One region of the Tumebacillus amylolyticus genome, then DNA from elsewhere that is predicted to be linked to it. Evidence: riboswitches for the same ligand, from Rfam matches in the RefSeq annotation. Region 1 holds a riboswitch; the other holds the start of a gene.
The links. Region 1 has a riboswitch for cyclic di-AMP ahead of JJB07_RS11805 (C40 family peptidase). Riboswitches for the same ligand answer to the same signal wherever they lie in the genome.

Region 1 (4,212 bases):
CGTTGCGCCGCACCGTGCGCCGGGTCAATCCGTACTTCCTCGTGCCGGAGATTGTGAAAGCACTCGAAGAACTTGCCCAGATCTGGGGGCGCGAGATCGATGTCGATTTGCAAATTGGCGTGACGATGCATCTCGTCATGGCGATTGAACACCGCATGCAACGCGGCGTATGGCCGACCGAAGAACGGGGCGAACTGCCGCCGCCGATTCAAGGGGGCGATCAGATTCTGCACGCGTTGCAGAGCGTGACCGATGCATTAGGAATTGAAGTTCCGGCTTGTGAGTTGGGACATCTCTGGAGATTGTTGGCGCAAGGGGAGGTAGTACGTGGATGAACAGCATCGTGTTGGTTTGCTCCTTTGGCCTGTCCACGTCGCTTCTGGTGAACTCGATGGAGACGGCCGCCAAGGAAGCGGGTGTACAAGCGCAGATTCGGGCGATTGGCAGCAATGAAGTCCAGGATCACGTGGAGGAGGCGGATGTGTTCTTGATTGCGCCGCAAGTGCGCTATTTGATGAACTCGATCGCCGCTCACGGTCGCCCGGCCGGCGTGATTGAGGGCCGGACCTACGCGCTCGCCGATGGTGCTGGGGCGTTGCGTCAAGCGCTTGCCTTGATGGAGCAGGGAGTCTGACCTCATGAACAAACTCCTGCTTTTCATGGAACGCACGATTTTGCCCGTGACTGCACGGGTCGTGGAGAACCGCTATATGCAGGCGATCCGCAATGCTTTTATTGGAAGCGCGTTGCCGATGATCATCGTCGGCTCGATTTTCTTGATCTTTGCCATTCCTCCACTGCCCGAAGGCATTCAGGACGGCGTGCTGGGGGCAATCAATGCGTGGTTGACCGACGCTCGACCGATGCTGATGGTTCCGTTTCAGCTCACATTCGGTCTCATTGCGTTCTGGGTCTGCTACGGGGTTGCCGAAAGTCTCGCCAAGCACTACAAGATCGACGGCGGGCGAGTGGGGTTGATGGCGATGGCGACACTGTTGGTGTTCTGCCTGCCGGTGGGCGTTCGACAGGAGGGGCATCTCATCGGATTGCACGCGATCCGGCTCGATCAATTTCTCGACAATCTCGGCGCGGTGGGGCTGTTTGTGTCGATGCTGACCGGCATCGGTGTCGCAGAACTCAATCGCTTTCTGCTCCGGCGCGGATTGATCCTCAAGATGCCGCCCGCCGTCCCGCCGAACGTCTCAAAGTCGTTTGAGATGATGATTCCTGCCTTTCTCGCGGTGGGAGGTGCGTTTCTGCTGGAATGGTGGGTGACGACAACGTTTTCGCCGCACCCGCTCGACCCGGCAACGGCCTTGACCTTGCCGCAGGTCGTCATGGCGAAACTGAGCTTCCTCGTGCAAGCCTCAGATACGTTGCCTTCCGCGATCTTGCAGATTTGGCTGATGATGTTGCTCTGGGCGGTCGGAATCCACGGGATGAACGTCGTTTCTTCGGTCGCCTACCCGCTTTGGCAGACCAACCTCAGTGAGAACATCCAAGCGCTGGGAGCAGGGGAGCCGGCGACACACATCGTGTCGGAGCCGTTTTTTCATATGTATGCGCACTTGGGCGGTTCGGGGGCGACGCTTCCGTTGGTGTTCTTTCTGTTACGATCGAAAGTCCAGCAGTTGAAACAGGTCGGGCGAGTGGCGCTGGTGCCGGGGCTGTTCAACATCAACGAGCCTGTCGTGTTCGGCGTACCGATTGCGTTAAACCCCATCCTCGTCCTGCCGCTCTTGTTGGCTCCCACGGTGATCGTGACGGTGAACTTCCTCGCGATGCACACCGGGCTCGTCCCTGTGCCGACCGTACAACCGCCGCTGACGATGCCGGTGTTTCTCGGAGGCTTTCTCGCGGACGGTTCGTGGCGGGGAGCTGTGTTGCAAGGTGTGGACCTCGTGATCGCAGGGCTGATCTACTATCCGTTCTTCAAACTCTATGAAAAAAAGATCTCTCACTTCGCGGACGGCGAATGAGAGACCGTTTTTATTTTGAAATCGCTTTCATTCTTGATCTTTCACTTGTCGAAATTATTTTCTGCCTAGAATCTCTCATTTCGTTGATTTCTGACAATTTGTATGGTAGACTTTCATCATGTCGAAATTGGCCGAATCTGGTAAGCAAACCAGTACGGGGGACTTATTTTCATGGGGTGAACCGCCTGCGGGCGGAAGGGTTACTCTCGACCCGAACCCGTCAACTAACCTCGGAGGCCGCTTGGGGAGGAAATTTCATTTTGAAGCGTATTGTACAAGCTTTGTTTGTTGCTGCCCTCGTCTTTGTTGCGCCGTCTCTGTCTACTGTGCAAGCACATGCAGCTGTTCCGTACGGACAGACCCTCATCACCATTGGATCGACCGGCAATGATGTTACTCAAGTGCAGGCGGACCTCCGACTGCTCGGCTACTTTACATACCCGGAGAACACCGGCTACTACGGTGAGATCACCGCAGACGCCGTTCGCGCGTTCCAACGCGACCACGGAATCGAAGTCAACGGCAAAGTGGGCACGGAAACCGGCCCGGCGATTCAAGCAGCTGCGTCGAAACTCCGCGCTGCGAAAGGCACGACCACAGCAGATCAAGTCATCGACACGGCTGAGAAGTACCTCGGCACCCCGTATGCATGGGGCGGGCGCACTCCGTCCGGCTTTGATTGCTCCGGCTTCGTCGGCTATGTTCTGTCACAGTACGACGTCTCCGCACCGCGCACGGCAGCTGACATGTACGCAAGCGGCTCCGGCGTTGACTCGCTCAAAGCGGGCGATCTCGTGTTCTTCACCACCTACGGCGCTGGTGCGACCCATGTGGGTCTCTACATCGGCAACGACCAGTTCATCTCCGCGACGTCTTCGCACGGTGTGAAGATCGACTCTCTCCACGACAGCTATTGGGGCCCGCGTTACATCGGAGCTCGTTCCTATCTATAAGCGTTTAGAACCGACCGGATCCGAAACGGTCGGTTTTTTTATCGATAAGGATGATAATTTCACAAAGTTGTCGTATAATTCTAATAGTAAAACGGTTTCATATATTCCGTTACTTGAAGGGGGAGCTTCACACCGTGAACAAAAATTTGCTCTCGATCCTGATCTGGACGGTGGTCTCAGTCCTCGGCGGCGTAGCGTTTGCGCTGCTTGCGATCAACAACGGCGAGACGATTTCCGCATCTTGGATCGTCATCGCAGCCGTCTGCACGTATGCCATCGGGTATCGCTTCTACTCGAAATACATGGCGAAAAACGTCTTTGGCCTCGATGACAAGCGGGCAACGCCTGCTGAAATCAACGACGACGGCAAAGACTATGTCCCCACCAACAAGTGGGTGTTGTTCGGTCACCACTTCGCAGCGATTGCAGGTGCCGGTCCGTTGGTCGGTCCGATCCTCGCCGCGCAGATGGGGTACTTGCCCGGCATGATCTGGATTCTCGTCGGCGTCGTGCTCGGCGGTGCCGTCCAAGACTTCGTGATTCTGTTCGGCTCGATGCGCCGCAACGGGAAATCGCTCGGTCAAATTGCCAAAGACGAGATCGGGCCGTTTGGCGGCACACTCGCTTTGGTCGGTGTCTTGGCGATCATGGTCATTTTGATCGCAGTTCTGGCAATGGTCGTCGTCAATGCGATGTTCCATTCTCCGTGGGCTACCTTCACAGTGTTCGCAACGCTTCCGATCGCTCTGTTCATGGGCGTGTACATGCGCTTCATCCGTCCGGGTCGCGTCTTGGAAGGCTCCGTGATCGGGTTCGTTCTGTTGATGCTCGCACTTTATTTCGGCCAAGTTGTGGCTGATTCGTCCATCGCGCACTACTTTGACTATGAGAAAACCACCCTCGCGTGGATGCTCATGGGGTATGGCTTCATCGCTTCCATCTTGCCGGTTTGGCTCTTGCTTGCACCGCGCGACTACTTGTCTTCGTTCTTGAAGATCGGCACCATCGGTTTGCTCGCGATCGGTATCTTGATCGTCCGTCCGGAGATCCACATGCCGAAGATCACGAGCTTCCTCGACGGCTCCGGCCCGGTCTTTGCAGGTCCGTTGTTCCCGTTCCTGTTCATCACGATCGCATGTGGGGCGATTTCCGGTTTCCACGCTCTCGTTTCGTCGGGCACCACGCCGAAAATGGTGCAAAAGGAATCCCACGCACGCTTCATCGGGTACGGCGGTATGCTGATGGAGTCCGGTGTTGCCATCATGGCGTTGATCGCCGCT
Region 2 (4,212 bases), on a different contig from region 1:
ACGCAGCGGTGGTCGGCATTCTGCTCGCTGCCTTGTACAATCCGGTCTGGACCAAGGCGATCCGAGAACCGATAGACGTGGCGTTGGCGTTGTTGACATTCGGGTTGTTGGTTTTTTGGAAAGTACCCGCGTGGGTGGTAGTCCTCGTGTGTGGTGGGATTGGGAGCCTCTTGTACTAGAAGCTCCCCTTTTAATAGGAAGGAAGAACTTGATTTTTCACGATTGTCCCTAGAGCACGCGGCGAGACTACGGCAGAAAAACGAATCGAGGGTTAGCTAAGAGACGCTACCCGTCTTTGGGGCACCCTAGACCTCAGAAGCGGTGTGGTAAAATTGAGTATATAAACCGTGCTCGCAGGAGGTATTCATGCATTCTCATGCTGTCGAACTCGCTCAAACCTTTTTAACGGCAATCTTACTTGTCTTCTTCGTAGGGACGCTTGGCGGGAAGCTCTCCGAAAAGCTGCGCATCCCGGACGTGGTGCTGTTCATCCTCATCGGGATGTTGCTCTCGCCATCCGTATTGGATCTGGTGGACATCCGATCCGAATCGACCGCCAATCAAGCGATTCTCCTGTTCGGGGCGTCGTTCATCCTCTTCCACGGCGGCATGATTACGCGCCTGTCCGTGCTCAAGGAAGTCTGGCGGACGATCACGTTGCTTTCAACACTCGGGGTTGTCGTGACGGCTCTCGTGGTCGCCGTCGCCGCAGTCTGGATTTTCGACATGTCGTTTATGCCGGCGCTGTTGCTCGGGTCAATCTTGGCTTCCACAGACCCGGCGGCTCTCGTGCCGATCTTTCAAAAGTTTCCCGTGCGTCGCAAAGTCAGCCAGACGGTCATCACGGAGTCGGCGTTTACCGATGCGACCGGGGCGATCATGGCGACCGTTGTGTTCTCGCTGTTGATGACGACCGGAGCCGCCGTCGAGTGGGGCTCGATCGGGTTGCAGTTCGCACAGCTCGCATTGGGCGGGATCGTCGTCGGCGCCATCGTCGGATGGATCGCCGCTTTCCTAATCTCCGAGAACGACCGCGGTCTGCTTCGGGAGTTTGCCCCGATGGTCATCGTCATTACGGTGCTCGCCGCGTACTTGGGTGCGGAGTGGATTCATGCCAGCGGATTCATGAGCGTGTTCGTCGCCGGGTTGATGATCGGGAATGCGGAGTCGTTCAAACTGACCATCCTCCCCAAACAAGAGCACGCCGCTCACGAGTTCATCGACGCGGTGTCCTTGAAGTTGCGCATGTTGATCTTCATCTTGCTGGGCAGTCAAGTCGATTTCAGCGTTCTCCAGGATTACGGACTGCAAGGGCTGCTCGTCGTCTTGGTCTTCGTATTCCTCGCACGTCCGATCACCGTGCTGAGCTGCTTGCTGCCGGATCGCAGGGCGAAATGGAAACGCAACGAAATTCTCTTCCTGTTCTGGACGCGCGAAACGGGCGTCATCGCCGCCGCGTTGGTCGGGATCGTCGGAAGCTCCGGCTTGGAAGACGCGAAGCTGATGTCGGCGATCGCTTTCGTTGCGATTCTGTTCACGTTGCTCTTGCAAGCCAGCACGACGCCGTTCGTCGCGAAAAAGCTGGGACTTTTGGAGGAACAGCAAGTTCGCGAAAAAGGCCACCTGTGAAAAGGTGGCTCTTTTTTTATTCACGGACATACAATGAACACAATCGTCGTCTATCCTAAAGGTATTGCTTAATTCCTGATACTCCTATTGGGAAGCGGGGGAACCACATTTCCTGGGGCGCATCGTTGCTTGGGTGAATACCAAGCTCGTAGGGAACCATCTTTCCCGAGCCCGTCAGCTAACCTCGTCAGCGTAGAGATGGGTCAATTGCATGCAGGTTTCACACACATTGACCCGATGAGAACCGATGGGGTCTTTTTTGCGTAGTTTTTTTCGGACCCTATCGTTTTTTGGTAGGGTCTTTTTGCATGTTCACAGCCAAAAGACCCCGCCAAACCTGGTACACCAGCAATTGGGAGGGGATGTTGAAGTGAAAAGAAATGCAGTCGAGTTTCGCAATGTCACCAAATCGTATGGGGACAACGTGGTGATCGACAACTTGAATTTGTCGATCCCACAGGGCAACATCGTCGTGCTCGTCGGACCGTCCGGGTGCGGCAAGACGACCACGATGAAGATGATCAACCGCCTCATCGAGTCCACCTCAGGCGAAGTCCGCGTGTTTAACCAAGACATTCAAGCGCAGAATTCCGCCGAGCTCCGCCGCCGCATCGGGTATGTGATCCAGCAGATCGGTCTGTTTCCACACATGACGATCGCCGAGAACATCTCACTGGTACCGCGTTTGACCGATGGCAAAAAAGGTCATGATCTGACCAAGATTGATCAGTTGCTGGAACTGGTCGGGCTTGATGCAGCCTCGTATCGTGACCGCTACCCCGCCGAATTGTCGGGGGGCCAACAGCAGCGTGTCGGTGTGGCACGCGCGCTGATGGCGAATCCGCCCATCATCTTGATGGACGAACCGTTTTCCGCGCTCGACCCGATTACGCGGGAACAATTGCAAGACGAACTCATCCGTTTAAACCAAGAACTCCACAAAACCATCGTATTTGTCACGCACGACATGGACGAGGCGCTGAAGATCGCCGATGAACTCATCATCATGCAAGGCGGTCAAGTCATCCAGCAGGGCACTCCTGACCACATTCTGCGCCATCCTGTGAACGACTTTGTACGTGGTTTTATCGGGGAAAAACGTCTCGCGGCCAAACCGGCGCTCACCGTCGCCGACGTGATGCTCCTTCAACCGGTCAAGATGAGCCGCTACAAAGGCCTCGCCGAAGCGGTGCAGACCATGCAACGCAAGCGGGTCACCGCGATTCTCGTCGCCGATCAAGACGGCCGCTACCACGGAATTGCCGACACGGCCGATATCTACAAGCGCTATTCGGAGGAGTCCAAGACGCTCGCCGATGTCATGCGCACAGATGCACCGACCCTGCGTCCCGAAACTCCGCTGTGGGATGCGATCACGTTGGTGCAAGATGCACCCTACGGACACGTACCGGTCGTGAGCGGAGAGGGGAAACTCGTCGGGATCGTAACCCGCGCTTGCTTGGTCGATGTGCTTTCCAAACCTTATCTGGAGGAGGCGGCTGCAAGTGGTGAATGAACTTTTGACGACGTTCGCTGACCGTTGGACAGACATCTTGGAGTCGAGCCTGCAACATATGACGCTCTCGTTGATCGCGTTGTTCTGGGCGATCTTGATTTCGATTCCCTTGGGCGTTCTGTTGACTCGATATCGTAAATTGGCAGGGGCAGTTCTCGGACTCGTTTCCATCTTACAAACCATCCCGAGCCTTGCGTTGCTTGGGTTCATGATTCCCGTCTTCGGCATTGGGTCGGTTCCGGCGATCATTGCGATGGTCGCGTATGCGCTGCTTCCGATCCTTCGCAATACCTACACGGGCATTCTCGATGTGGATTCGGCGCTTCTCGAAGCGGGACGCGGCATGGGCATGACGCGTTTTCAATTGCTGAGAATGGTGGAACTGCCGCTCGCACGTCCGATGATCTTCGCCGGTATTCGCACCGCGACGGTCATGACGATCGGCGTGGCCACGCTCGCTTCGTTTATCGGGGCCGGTGGCCTCGGCGACTTGATCCTGCGCGGGATCTCGATGGTCGATACGGGCGTTATCTTGGCAGGGGCCGTTCCGGCGGCGGTGCTGGCGATTGTGTTCGACTTGCTTCTGGCTTGGATTGACCGCTTGGCAACGCCCAAAGGTCTGCGTATTCGAAAAGAACTGAACTAATTTTACGAGGGGGACGATTTTTTGAAAAAAGGAACAATCAAAGCTTTGCTTGCAGGTACACTCGCTGTTTCGCTTGCCGGATTGGTGACGGGGTGCTCCGCCGTGACCGGTTCGAAAGCGTCCGATGAAATCACAGTCGTCGGCAAAAACTTCACGGAACAAGACATCATGGCGAACTTGGTCGGGCTGATGTTGGAGAAAAACACCGACCTCAAAGTCAAAACCAAATCCTACCTCGGCGGCACGGACGTCTGTTTCAGCGCCATGAAGAGCGGCAGCGCCGACGTCTACGTCGAATACACCGGCACGGGCCTCGTGAACATCATGGGAGAAAAAGTGATGAGCGACTCCGACGCCGTCTATCAAAAAGTGAAAAACGAGTTCCCCGACAAATACAAAATCGAATGGCTGAACCCCATCG

Region 2: linked by a shared signal. The riboswitch ahead of JJB07_RS03245 (ABC transporter ATP-binding protein) and the one ahead of JJB07_RS11805 (C40 family peptidase) in region 1 are both predicted to bind cyclic di-AMP.

The regions. Positions count from the first base shown of each region.
Region 1 covers NZ_JAEQNB010000003.1:365,500-369,711, reverse strand. Annotated here, with positions in the region: gene JJB07_RS11820 (sigma-54-dependent transcriptional regulator) at 1-335, shown strand, start outside; gene JJB07_RS11815 (PTS sugar transporter subunit IIB) at 332-634, shown strand; gene JJB07_RS11810 (PTS sugar transporter subunit IIC) at 639-1,979, shown strand; cyclic di-AMP (ydaO/yuaA leader) riboswitch at 2,099-2,233, shown strand; gene JJB07_RS11805 (C40 family peptidase) at 2,240-2,932, shown strand; gene JJB07_RS11800 (carbon starvation CstA family protein) at 3,067-4,212, shown strand, end outside.
Region 2 covers NZ_JAEQNB010000001.1:684,949-689,160, forward strand. Annotated here, with positions in the region: gene JJB07_RS03235 (chromate transporter) at 1-179, shown strand, start outside; gene JJB07_RS03240 (cation:proton antiporter) at 367-1,629, shown strand; cyclic di-AMP (ydaO/yuaA leader) riboswitch at 1,685-1,836, shown strand; gene JJB07_RS03245 (ABC transporter ATP-binding protein) at 2,000-3,145, shown strand; gene JJB07_RS03250 (ABC transporter permease) at 3,096-3,791, shown strand; gene JJB07_RS03255 (ABC transporter substrate-binding protein) at 3,813-4,212, shown strand, end outside.